One region of the Priestia sp. FW507-14D1A genome, then DNA from elsewhere that is predicted to be linked to it. Evidence: riboswitches for the same ligand, from Rfam matches in the RefSeq annotation. Region 1 holds a riboswitch; each other region holds the start of a gene.

The links. Region 1 has a riboswitch for S-adenosylmethionine ahead of AC3WJG_RS09585 (trans-sulfuration enzyme family protein). Riboswitches for the same ligand answer to the same signal wherever they lie in the genome.
Region 2: it holds a riboswitch for S-adenosylmethionine, as region 1 does, so the genes downstream of both, AC3WJG_RS10665 (hypothetical protein) here and AC3WJG_RS09585 (trans-sulfuration enzyme family protein) in region 1, are expected to answer to the same signal.
Region 3: it holds a riboswitch for S-adenosylmethionine, as region 1 does, so the genes downstream of both, AC3WJG_RS17180 (methionine ABC transporter ATP-binding protein) here and AC3WJG_RS09585 (trans-sulfuration enzyme family protein) in region 1, are expected to answer to the same signal.
Region 4: it holds a riboswitch for S-adenosylmethionine, as region 1 does, so the genes downstream of both, AC3WJG_RS10190 (bifunctional homocysteine S-methyltransferase/methylenetetrahydrofolate reductase) here and AC3WJG_RS09585 (trans-sulfuration enzyme family protein) in region 1, are expected to answer to the same signal.

Annotation. Positions count from the first base shown of each region.
Region 1 is NZ_JBYSWQ010000002.1:223,413-226,527, forward strand. It holds gene AC3WJG_RS09580 (trans-sulfuration enzyme family protein) at 1-562, opposite strand, end outside; gene AC3WJG_RS09585 (trans-sulfuration enzyme family protein) at 546-1,691, opposite strand; SAM riboswitch class I at 1,763-1,880, opposite strand; gene AC3WJG_RS09590 (hypothetical protein) at 2,048-2,710, opposite strand; gene AC3WJG_RS09595 (spore coat protein) at 2,780-3,115, opposite strand, start outside.
Region 2 is NZ_JBYSWQ010000002.1:433,041-436,155, forward strand. It holds gene AC3WJG_RS10660 (M20/M25/M40 family metallo-hydrolase) at 1-1,231, opposite strand, end outside; gene AC3WJG_RS10665 (hypothetical protein) at 1,702-1,944, opposite strand; SAM riboswitch class I at 2,013-2,114, opposite strand; gene AC3WJG_RS10670 (M20 peptidase aminoacylase family protein) at 2,177-3,115, opposite strand, start outside.
Region 3 is NZ_JBYSWQ010000004.1:302,752-305,866, reverse strand. It holds gene AC3WJG_RS17190 (MetQ/NlpA family ABC transporter substrate-binding protein) at 1-164, opposite strand, end outside; gene AC3WJG_RS17185 (methionine ABC transporter permease) at 182-850, opposite strand; gene AC3WJG_RS17180 (methionine ABC transporter ATP-binding protein) at 843-1,868, opposite strand; SAM riboswitch class I at 2,000-2,107, opposite strand; gene AC3WJG_RS17175 (thioredoxin family protein) at 2,288-2,587, opposite strand; gene AC3WJG_RS17170 (toprim domain-containing protein) at 2,602-2,952, opposite strand.
Region 4 is NZ_JBYSWQ010000002.1:337,996-341,110, reverse strand. It holds gene AC3WJG_RS10190 (bifunctional homocysteine S-methyltransferase/methylenetetrahydrofolate reductase) at 1-1,301, opposite strand, end outside; SAM riboswitch class I at 1,409-1,515, opposite strand; gene AC3WJG_RS10185 (YkvI family membrane protein) at 1,860-2,894, shown strand; FMN riboswitch at 3,002-3,115, shown strand, end outside.

The DNA.
Region 1 (3,115 bases):
GCTGCTGTAGATAAGGTGTTAAAAACGTGTTATCCACAATTGTAAGGAGATTGCGCTCCTTCGCCAAACTTGCTACTGCTTTAATATCCGTTACCTGTAAAAATGGATTTGAAGGGCTTTCGATATAAATAGCCTTCGTATCCTTTGTGATAGCTTCTTCAACTTTCTCAACCTTCGTTGTATCAACAAAAGTTGTTTTGATACCAAACTTTGAAAATAATCGTGTTAATACACGATATGTCCCGCCGTACGTATCATGTGAAACTAAAATTTCATCCCCCGATTCAAAAATAGATAACACCGATGAGATAGCAGCCATACCTGATGAAAAAGCAAAACCAGCGTATCCATTTTCTAGCTGAGCAATGGTGTTTTCTAAAGCCTCACGAGTTGGATTTCCTGAACGAGAATAGTCATAGCGGCCGTTGTTCGTCTCATCTTCTTGGTTAAATGTAGATACCTGATAAATAGGTACGTTAACCGCTCCAAAATGACCGTCAATTCCTGTATTTGCATGAATTAAGTTCGTACCAAATCTATGTTTATTATTGTTGGTATGCATCAAATGCCTCCTTCAAATCTTTAATTAAATCATCTGCGTGCTCAATTCCAACTGATAATCGCAGTAAACAGTTTGTTACTCCGACACGATTTCGAATTTCTTCCGGAATATCAGCATGTGTTTGACGAGCTGGGAATGTCATTAAACTTTCCACGCCTCCTAAGCTTTCTGCAAATGTAATAACTTTGACATTTTCTAAAAGTACTGACACGATGTCAGGGTGTGAGACAGCAAAAGAAATCATGCCTCCAAATCCAGTTGCTTGTTTCTTCATGATTTCATAGCCTGGATGTGTTTCAAGACCAGGGTAATACACTTTTTCCACGAGATCATGAGCAGTAAGCCAATTTGCAATTTTCAGTGCGTTTTCATTATGCTTTTCCATACGAAGCGCTAGCGTTTTAACACCGCGTAATAACAGCCAGCTATCCTGTGGACCTAAGATTGCCCCAGCTGCATTTTGATAAAAACGAATTTTCTCTCCTAAGCTACTACATCGAGCCACTACAAGACCAGCAACTACATCATTATGACCCCCAATGTATTTGCTTGCACTATGTATCACAATATCTGCTCCAAGCTCTAAAGGACGCTGATAATAAGGGGACATGAAGGTATTGTCAACGATAGTAAGCAAATCATGCTGTTTAGCTAACGAAATTGCTTCTGGCAAATCAGTCACGTGCATCATTGGATTCGTAGGTGTTTCAATAAATAAAGCTTTTGTGTTGGGACGAAGCGCATCTTTTACTTGCTCGAGATGGGCTGTGTTGACGTACGAAACAGTAATTCCTTGCTCTGAAAAAATTTCATTTAGTACTCGGTACGTTCCTCCGTATAAATCCTCTGATACAATTAAATGATCTCCGTTTTTAAATAGTGCCAAAACTGCCATTACACCCGCCATTCCTGAAGCGAATGCTACTCCTACTTCTCCTTTTTCCAAAGCTGCAATTGCTTCTTCCAATGCTGTACGAGTAGGGTTTGCCGTACGTGCATAGTCAAATCCTGTACTTTGCCCTAAAGCAGGATGAGCAAATGTTGATGCTTGGTAAATGGGTGTTGTAATAGAACCTGTTGAAGGATCACGACCTACTCCTGAACGAACTAATAAAGTTTCAATTTTCATCTATTTCTCTCCTTAACTCAAAATAAAAAACACTCTTCACAGATGGAAGAGTGTTCGTTTATACACGATTTCTCTCATCTGTTAGAACAATACTGATGTTCCACAGGAATTAGCACCGTTCAAATGAATGTTTCATTTGATGGTTGCCGGGCATCGCAGGGCCAGTCCCTCCGCCACTCTTGATAAGAGTTCTATATAATTGTTGGTGGTTAACGTTTGTTGTTACTAACTTTAATAAAGATTTTCTTTATTGTCAACATAATTTTCTAAAAAATTTAAATCATCTCATTTGTTTATTCAATATACCTGTCTTGATAAGCACATAAAAAAAAGAGACGAAAGCGAGGTCTCTTTTTCTAAGGCAAGTGTACAGATTTTACGTGAGCTAACTTCCAATACATACTTTCTCCATTTGCCGTAATTAGTTCAACAATATTATTAGAAACTTCTTTAAGTACGCCAATTTTTTCTGATTGATCCCCTAAATCTAATACGACCAGTTGATTTTCATATTTTTTAAGCTGCTCTTCAAAGTTTCTGACAAAAGGTGCAGAGGCGGGCCTTACTGGGAGCTCTTTGTCACTTAAAGAATAAGGGGTTAACTCATTGCTGTAAGGAGTGAGCCATTTCAAATGATGTAGAGAAACAAAGACATTTTTATACACTGGAGAATAAAACACAAGATAATCATTCAGCACGCTTGTGATATAGCCATGCAATGATTTCCCTCCCGTTACATAAATTTCAATAAATTTCCCTTTTGCCTGCTGTAAAATATTACGATAAGAAATCCGCTGACTTTCTTCTATTAAGTTCTCTTCTATGGTTCGTAAAGGTGTATAATCTTCTTCTGAAACCTCTCGCAAGCGATGTATGTGTAAAAGGGGAATATACAAATAATCATGTCCATTATATAAAACCATTACATCTAACCCGAGATCAACAAGTTTTCCTACAAACGTTGTTTTACCTGATATATCGACTTCAACAATTTTATCAATATAATGATTCATACTCATACTCATTCTCCTCCTTTTTCCTATATGATAGAAAAGGTGCTTTATAAGCACCTTTTATGTTCCAGTTCATCATGCTTTCCAACGATAATTTTTCGTTTTAATAACTTTTTCACCTGGTGTTGAAGAGCGTGAACCCGTACGGCGACCTCCCGAGCGATCGTCTGTGCGACCTCCTGTACGTCTTCCTGTACGTCTTCCGGTACGGTCTCCAGTACGGCCATCCGTGCGACCTCCGGTTTTATCTACTGTAGTTGATTCTTGCACAGAATCTTCTTCATTTGTATCTCCATTTTGCTCAGAATTTTCTTCATTTTGCTTGAAAGATCCTTTTGATCCTAAGGCAATGGTTTTTACGTGTCTTGGTTGTAAACGTAAAACTTGATTATTTTGTACAAGAGTAAAGTT
Region 2 (3,115 bases), 210 kb from region 1:
AAAATAAGACCATCATCGGAGCTGCTTCTTTACATAAACCAACTAGAGAGTTTACTAAGTTAATGGTTTTATTTCTATCATCATCCTCTTGTGCCAAAAGTGCTGCTTTCATTTCTTGCACATATTTTTCACCGTGCTGTTTGACTGCATGAGTATAAAGTTCTTCATACGTCCATACGTTCACGTCAAGAGATGAACTCTCCATTCCCGCAGCGTACTGCCTAGCAGCTTTATTATAATGTTTTTTCACATTCAAAGCCGCTTTGTCAGCCGATTTCAACAGCAGATCTGTTACTTCTTTAAGAGAGCGGTTTAACATAAATAAATTAAATAAGACAACGGCAGAGTGCGGAACTTGAACTGAATACTCTTCTTTTAAATCTTTTTGTATCAGCACCGTAGGAGGTGGACTCGTTTCATCTCTTACTTTTTCGCAAAAATCAACGTTTAATTCTATTTCTTTTGTTAAATAAGAAGCTAGTAAGTTAGCATTTAAACCAGCTAGCGGTTCCCCTACATGAGTTTCTTTTCCATAACACAAAAAGCTTGGCATGATCTTCCCAATCGATCCTGAGTACACATAGTTCGTTTGATCTCCAGGATAGCGGCTGAACACCGGTTCTGCATTTAGCATGAGAGAAAAATCCAGCTGATGTTTGCGGGCAAGTTCTAAAAGAACAGGCACTGCTTTTCTCATCCCAAGCGAATTTACTTCTTCATCCGGTACCGACAGCAGCAGGATGTTTCCGTCAAACTCTCCGTTGCATGCTCGTTCAACCATACTGATATGCAGGGCAATGCCTGCTTTCATGTCCATCGTTCCTCGGCCAAAAAGCCAGTCTCCTTTTATCATATCTTTTTGTACGTGCGCCGGAACTTGTTCCATATGGTTATAAAAAGTACTCGTTAATGTATCAGCGTGAAAAGCATCCTTTTTCCACTGTCCATAATCTTGTACATCCACTACATCGTAATGACTTACGAGTACAACTGTTTTATTCGTATTTTTCCCTTGAACAAAAGCTGTGACAATCGATCGTCCGTCTCCTGTTGAATGAAGCTCGACTTGCTCGTTTTTTTGAAAGTAAGGCAGCTTCAATAAATACGACGCTATCGATTCAGCTATTTCAACTTCTGCCATCGTTCCTGTCACGCTAGGTATAGAAACCAATTCGCTTACAAGTTTTTTTAACTGTTCTTTTGTTTGATACAAAGATGTTTTGTTCGACATACCCTTCATCTCTTTCCTTTTTCTAAATTTTCTATCAAACAAAACCATTCGTCAATCCCTTTGACAGAGACCCTTTCATTCTATCCCTATGTATCATAGTATGGCGCTGCCTTTACACACATGATAAAAAAAGAGTGCGCGGCTAGGGATAGCACCGCACACTCTTTTTTTTACTTTTGGTCATCTTCTAAAAAGTCTAGGATACGATCAATAAGCTGTTCGCTTCCTGCATCGTTTCCGTGTTCAAGAGACATTTCCATTTCAATGCTCCTTTCATAAAATATTCTTGTTTTATAACATACCACAATTCATTTCGAATGTAACCTTTAATTTGTGTAAAAATTTCGACAATTTACGATCAATTTTAAAACCTAGTGAGTATTGATTATACCCACCAGATTCTTTGCTTGTCAAAAACCATGCTTTCTATTTAAAACCACTTAAAAAATAGAGGCGCGAGCAGACTTTTTCTATAAAAGACAGCCTACTCGCTCAAGCTTGGAACAGCATGATGAATAAATTTCTAGTTCATTTGCTTTTTGTACATCTTTAATATCTATGCCTACAGCATATGTACGAACATGGTTTTCGACCACAATTTCATAAAATGTTTCTAACTCACGATAAGCTACTTGATAATGCTTTCCTAATAATTTCACTGCTTCCTTTAATGCTTTCTCTCCTGTATGTGCTGCAACTGCTGTATGACCCATAAAACCCTCTCCTTTTAGAAAAATAAAAAAAACTCATTTTGCTTTGATGCAAAATGAGTTTTTCACCCGTTTTATCACCCAAAGCACATGCTTTGCTGGTAGGAGCACCTTACATTCGTAGGTTGCTGTGGAGTCAAAGAGCCAGATCTCTCGTCCACTCGTGATAACTTTTTAATTTAAAATTTATTTTATCAAACAATTCCATCCGCGTAAATAGAAAAATAAAAATATTTTAATTTTTTCGGTAATGGAATGAATTCAAAAAATGAAAGCTTAGATTAGCAAAATAAGAAGCTGCTACAAGTAATGCTTCTTCATTTAATGAAAAAGAAGGATGGTGCCATTCATATTCTCCAGCTGTACCCATCCATACAAAAAATCCTGGTACATGCTGCTGATATACGGCAAAGTCTTCTCCTCCAGGCGATTGTTCAGCTTCTACGACTTGGTAACTAAGATCCTCTGCCGCTTTAGTAGCCAGTTTTTCCAGCGTATCATCATTGTTGACTACAGGAAGATATGGATACCATTTAACGTCTACTGAAGCCCCGAAAGCTGCCCCAATCCCTTCAGCAGTTCGTTTCATAAGAGCCGGTATTTTTTCTCTCGCTTCTTCTTGAAAGGTACGCACCGTTCCTTCAAGCGTTACTTTGTCAGGAATGACGTTCCACGAGCTCCCTCCATGGATTTGAGTTATGCTGACAACAACATTTTGAAAGGGGCTGAGATTACGGCTGACAATGGTTTGTAAACTAGTAACAATTTGACCAGCAGCAGCAATCGGATCTATTGTTTTTTCAGGAATACCCGCGTGACCTCCTACTCCTTTGACGTCAATTTCAAAACGATCAACACTTGCCATTAAAGGTCCCGGTTTGATACCAATGGTTCCTACAGGAAGATCCGGTTTGTTATGCATCCCAAATATCGCTTCCACTCCTTCGAGCACACCTTTTTCAACTAGCATTTTTGCCCCAGAAGCCGTTTCTTCAGCTGGCTGAAAGATAAATCGAACCGTGCCGCAAAGCTCCTGCTGACGCTCTTTAAGAAGGATAGCTGCTCCTATTATAGAAGCCGTATGAAAATCATGGCCGCACGCGTGCATAACACCGTTCACTTCAGAAGCAAATGGCAGATTGGTTTTTTCTTCAATTGGCAGAGCATCAATATC
Region 3 (3,115 bases), on a different contig from region 1:
TTTTCTAAAATCGGTTTTGCTTGTTCTAAAATTTCAGCATGGGGCGTATTAGATGCACCCACAACAATTTTCTTTTCATCTTTTGATCCATTGTTAGATCCACATGCAGCTAATCCTACTACTAGCGCAGATGTTAATGCTAAAGCCGAAAGCCATTTTTTCATAATAAATAATCCTCCCGTTATCTTTTATCAATTTTTGCAGTAATCGCATCTCCAATAAGTTGGATAATAAATACAATAATCAAAATTAAGATCGTAGCAGCTAGCGTTACATCATTATGACTGCGCTGGAATCCTTCTAAATATGCAAGATTCCCGAGACCTCCAGCTCCAATCACACCCGCCATTGCCGTATAACCGACTAACGCAATCGTCGTTACCGTCAAACCAGAAATTAAAGCTGGCAGCGATTCAGGTAACAGCACTTTAAAGATAATAGTGCTTGTTGTTGCTCCCATTGATTTAGCAGCTTCAATAACACCTTTATCAATTTCGCGCAGACCAATTTCTACAAGACGCGCATAAAATGGTGCTGCTCCAACAATTAAAGCAGGTAACGCTGCATTAGCGCCTAAAATACTTCCTACCAATGCTTTGGTAAATGGAATCAGTAAAACAATTAAAATAATGAATGGAATGGAACGAAAGATATTTACAACTGCTGACACAATGGCATATAAAGGTTTGTTTTGCCAAAGCTGTCCTTTGGACGTTAAAAATAAAAGCAAGCCCAATAAAATACCTAGAACAAACGTGGCTATAACTGAAATAGCCGTCATATATAGTGTTTCATTTGTCGCTTGAATAAAATCATCTAAAATAACGTTTGGAAATAGTTTCTCAAGCATTTGTCATTACCTCCACTTCTACCTGCTGCTCATGAATGTATGCAATGACTTTTTCAACTTCTGTTAATTCTCCGTCTAAATGAACGAACAACGTTCCGTATGAACCTGTTTGTGTATGAGAAATCTTTCCTTGCAAAATATTAATCGTTACATCAAACTGTTTTAAAATCGTTGTAATGAGCGGTTGCTCTGCTTTTCCGCCAACAAACGTCAGCTGAATAATTTGCCCGCTTGGATATAACTCCTGTACTTGTTCAATTGTTTCAAACGTTTCTTCTGGTTCAGAAATCTGTTGAACAAATCGCTTTGTAATCGGCTGCTTAGGTTTTCTGAATACTTCTAACACTTGCCCTTCTTCTACCACTGCCCCATTTTCCATAACAGCTACCCGATGACAAATTTTACGAATAACGTGCATTTCATGAGTAATGAGTACAATGGTTAACCCTAGCTTCTCATTAATATCTACTAACAGATCTAAAATAGAATCTGTCGTTTGAGGATCAAGCGCTGATGTTGCTTCATCACACAGCAATACTTTTGGGTTATTGGCTAGCGCTCTAGCAATACCAACACGCTGCTTTTGACCACCGCTAAGCTGTGATGGATAAGCATTTTCACGCCCTTCAAGCCCGACTAGCTTGATAAGCTCGTCTACTCGTTTCATTCTTTTTTCTTTTGAGATCCCTGCTATTTCTAACGGAAAGGCAATATTTTCTCGCACCGTACGCGACCACAAGATATTAAAGTGCTGAAACACCATACTAATTTCTTGTCTAGCTTTTCTGAGTTTTCCGCCTTTAATTTTTCCAATATCATTACCTGCTACTTCGACCGTTCCTGTCGTTGGTGTTTCTAACCCGTTTAGCAAGCGAATTAAAGAACTTTTACCTGCTCCGCTATAACCAATAATTCCGTAAATTTCACCTTGGTTAACGGTTAGATTCACATTATCAACAGCTGTTACTTGACCGCTTTTAGCCTGATAAATTTTTGTAACGTCTGTTAATGTAATCATATTTCTTCACCTTCTTTAGTAAAAACTTAATTATGTTAGGTTGCCCTATAGGATGAAAAAGCCGTAAAACAATTTTCCCCATTAAAAAAGCCTCTCTGCGCATGACAGAAAGGCTCGATATTTAATCCTTTCTCTCATCTTTCAAAGCGCATAGCTTTGCAGGAATTGGCACCATTTCAGTTAGTCTGACGGTTGCCGGGTTTCACAGGGCTCAGTCCCTCCACCTCTCTTGATAAGAGTTCGCAACAATTATTTTGTTTTTGGGAAATATTCATTCATTTATGAACATTCATGAGTGTGATTTTAGCATGTGTCAGATAGGCTGTCAACAGATTTTGTTCTTGGGATAATATCCCAAGATTTCAACAGCCCCAACGGTTTGCTCTCGTTCCATTTCTTCATTTTAAACAAACGTTTGATTATCGAAACTCTTCAAGTACGTGCTCGATGGAATGAAACGCATAGAGTTTTTTTACCATTTCGCCATTTTTCACTTCAATCAAACAAGGTACACTTTCAATTGAAAATACTTCTGCTTTTGAAGGCATATAATTTAAATTGCTCATTCCGATGGTCACACCAGGCAGCATTGCTTCTGCTACGGTTAACATTTTTTTTGCCAGCTGACATGTCCCGCAAAAAGGTGTATGGAAAAAGATAAACGCTCTTTGTCCTTCTTTTAACTGATCGTCAAGCTGTTTTTCGCTCCATTCTTGCATGTTGCTCATTCCTTTTATGTTAAAAATTCTGCATTAACATCGATATTGGCACTCAGTAATACTGTTGCTATGTGATGTCTAGGGGCGGCAGCAACCTCTCGGTACATTTTATCAATATATAGATGCTCTGCTTCCGGAAGCTCTCGTTTAAATTGTTTTCTTAGCTTATTCCCTGAATCATCAGAGTCAACGAGTATGTATACCTCTTTGTTAAACGTAAAGTCAATAATTTCATCCAGCTTTGATAAACTAATCGTACCGTTTGTACAGATAATTTCAATTGGTTCTCGAATGATATCTTGGATACGTTTTTTATCTGATTTTCCTTCGACAATAATTACTTTTTCAATTTCAATTAGCCCCATTTTCATCACCCATAATCGTCAGTTGTATAGTAACATCATTTCTTTATGCTATACAATATTCGTTAATGTATCACAGTTCACCTGTTTTTTAAAAGAAATTTGCAAGAAAGAACTGTTTTAAAAGGCATCTTAAGCCATATTGTTTCCATAAAACAAGAAAAAC
Region 4 (3,115 bases), 110 kb from region 1:
AATGAAGATAAATCGTAGACAGAAGTGGCGCCAGGGAAATCGCCAACTTTTGACGGATCACCGGTAATTGCAAGCACTTGATTCATTCCTAGCGTATGAAGTCCCATTAAATGAGATTGAAGTCCAATTAAATTTCGATCGCGACAGGTAATATGAATAAGCGGTCGTGCTTTTGTTTCTTGCTGCATCAGTGTTGCCATTGCCAAGTTGCTGATGCGAGGTGAGGCAAGAGAATTATCAGCTAATGTAATAGCATCTACGCCGACTTTATCCAGTGCTTTTGCACCTTCTAAAAATTTCGTCGGACCCAGCTGTTTAGGCGGATCTAGCTCGACGATAACCGAGCGGCGCTTCTTCACAATTTCATGCATATGAGGTTTATCCTGCTGCTCACGCTCTTGAACCGTAACGGCTGGTCTCATTTTAACGACTTTGCTTGTAATCGGAGGCAGGTCTTTTAAGGCAGATGACATTGCGCGTACGTGAGCTGGTGTTGTACCGCAGCATCCTCCAATTAAGCGAACCCCTTGTTCGCGGAATAAACGTGCGCTTTCTACAAAGTAGTCTTCATTCGTTTCATACTCCAGCTTTCCTTCCACATACGCCGGAAGGCTGGCATTAGGGTAAGCAGATAAGAAAGCACGATCAGGAAGCGGTACTTCTTCAAGAGACTGAATCATATGATAAGGACCTAAACGGCAGTTTAGCCCGACAACATCTGCTCCTAAGTCTTCTAATTCTTTTAATGCATCTGCTAAAGGACGCCCATCTTGCAGTACGCCAATATCATGCAGGGAAACGTGGGTAATAATAGGCTTATCCGTTTCTTTTCTTGCCAGTGTAAGAACGGTTTTTAATTCTTCGAAATCATAGTATGTTTCAAACAAAAGGCCATCCACGCCTTCATTTAAAAGCCAAAACATTTGTTCACGAATGCTTCGCTTAACTTCTTCTAAACTAATAGCGTTTTTTTGGAAAGAACGAATTCCGCCGAGTGTACCAACCACGTAAGCCTGATCTTTTGCAGCTTGTTTCGCTAATTTTACACCAGCAACATTGATGTCTTTGACTGAATCTTCTAATCCATAACGGGCAAGTTTTTGATAATTAGCAGCGTACGTATTTGTTTGAATAACGTTTGCACCAGCTTCTACATAGGCTCTGTGAATACGAGAAACCTCTTCTGGTTTGGTGATGTTTAGTTCTTCAAAACAGCTGTCAATACCGTGTGAGTAAAGGAGGGTACCAGTGGCACCATCCCCAATTAAAATTTTAGACTTTAAATCTTCAAGTAACCCCATGTCAAAACCTCCTTAAATTGTTCCGCTTCTATTTCACGAGTGATTCGTTTTATGCAATATGCCGATAAAATAGAAAAAGTCTTCTTAAGAAGAAGACTTTTTTCGCCTTCTTATCTTCCAAGCAATAAATTGCTTGCTGGATTTAGCACCATGTCTCTAACGACTGGTTGCTGAGGTTTCAAAGGGCCAGTCCCTCCACCTCTCATGATAAGAATCAATTGTATATAATTGAAACATATTTTTTTAAATAGAAAGAATACTTATTTAATAATTTATCTGATTTTTAGAAATTATACAACAGTAAATTGTGAATTTCCAGCAAATATTGAGGAAAATTTAAAAGCTAAAGGGAAAATATCCGTATATTTTGTTTGAAAATGACTGTTATGTTAGGGGTTAAGGAGTTTTTTGTGAAAAATACAAAAAGAAAATGAAAAATAAAAAATAAACGAAAAGGCACAAGCGCTGGGATATGCGTAGATTTACACGTAAAACGGCTCGTCTTTTTTTTACCGTTTCTACATATAGTGAACTATGAAGGGTAGAAGGGTGATGGGTATGAAAAGGTGGAAACTCACGCTGCAGGTTGCTGCTACGTATGTAGGCACTGTTGTAGGAGCCGGTTTTGCAACAGGCAAGGAAATCGTTCAATTTTTTACACAGTACGGGGAACTTGGAATGGTCGGGATTTTGGTCAGCGGCTTGTTTTTTATTTGGCTAGGTTCGAAAATGATGCTGCTTTCGCACGCAATTGGGGCTTCTTCTTATCAGCAGCTTAATACATATTTATTTGGTGATGTGCTTGGAAAAGCGGTAAACGGTGTAATGATTGTCATTTTATTTGGAGTAACTTCAGTCATGCTAGCGAGTACGGGAGCAATAGGAAAAGAACAGTTCGGGCTATGGCCTCCTGTTGGGATGATTTTTACAATTGTTTTAACTTATATATTTATCGCCAAAGGAATTAACGGTATTTTAATGGTTAATTCTCTTGTTGTGCCGATGATGCTTTCATTTGCTTTTATCATCTTTGTGCCAAATATCAGCTATTTCTCACTGATTCAAACGAAGCCGGATTTAACGCTCGTCACGCAGTGGAAGTGGGCGGTTAGTCCCTTTTTATATATTTCCCTAAATCTAGCTTTGGCTCAGGCTGTTTTAGTTCCATTAGGAAGCTCCGTGAAAGATAGGAGCGTGATTAAAAAAGGGGCCGTAATAGGAGGATGTGTACTTACGTTTATGCTTGTTTCTACTCATCTTGCCCTTTCCAATTTGCCTTATTCATTTCAACTTGATATTCCGATGAGTGCCGTTGTTAAAAATATCTCAGCGTGGGTGAATGTTTTATTTACGGTAGTTGTGTTAGGCGAGATTTTTACTACATTGATTGGAAATGTATTTGGAATCGCTAAGCAGATTCAGTCATTTCTTCCCCTGAATGACAAACAAGCTTTTGCATTTATTATCTTGGCTTGCTTTATTATTGGGCAATTCGGATATGCCCAGCTTCTTGAGTTTTTGTATCCGATATTTGGCTATATTGGACTAGCTTTTGTATGGATGCTATGTATTAAAAAAGAAAAAATAAGCTAAAAGCTGGATTTTAAAGAATAGATGTGAAAAAACGAAGTTAAATGATGTGACAAGTCGATTTTACTTTGCTATAATGTAAAACAAATAAGACTCTAGCAGTCGAATATATTATCCTTCGGGGTCGGGTGTAAGTCCCAACCGGCGGTGATAAAGCGTATGCTTTTAAGCCCGTGACCCGTTTTCATACGATGTATGTTAGCGGTGGATCTAGTTAAAATCTA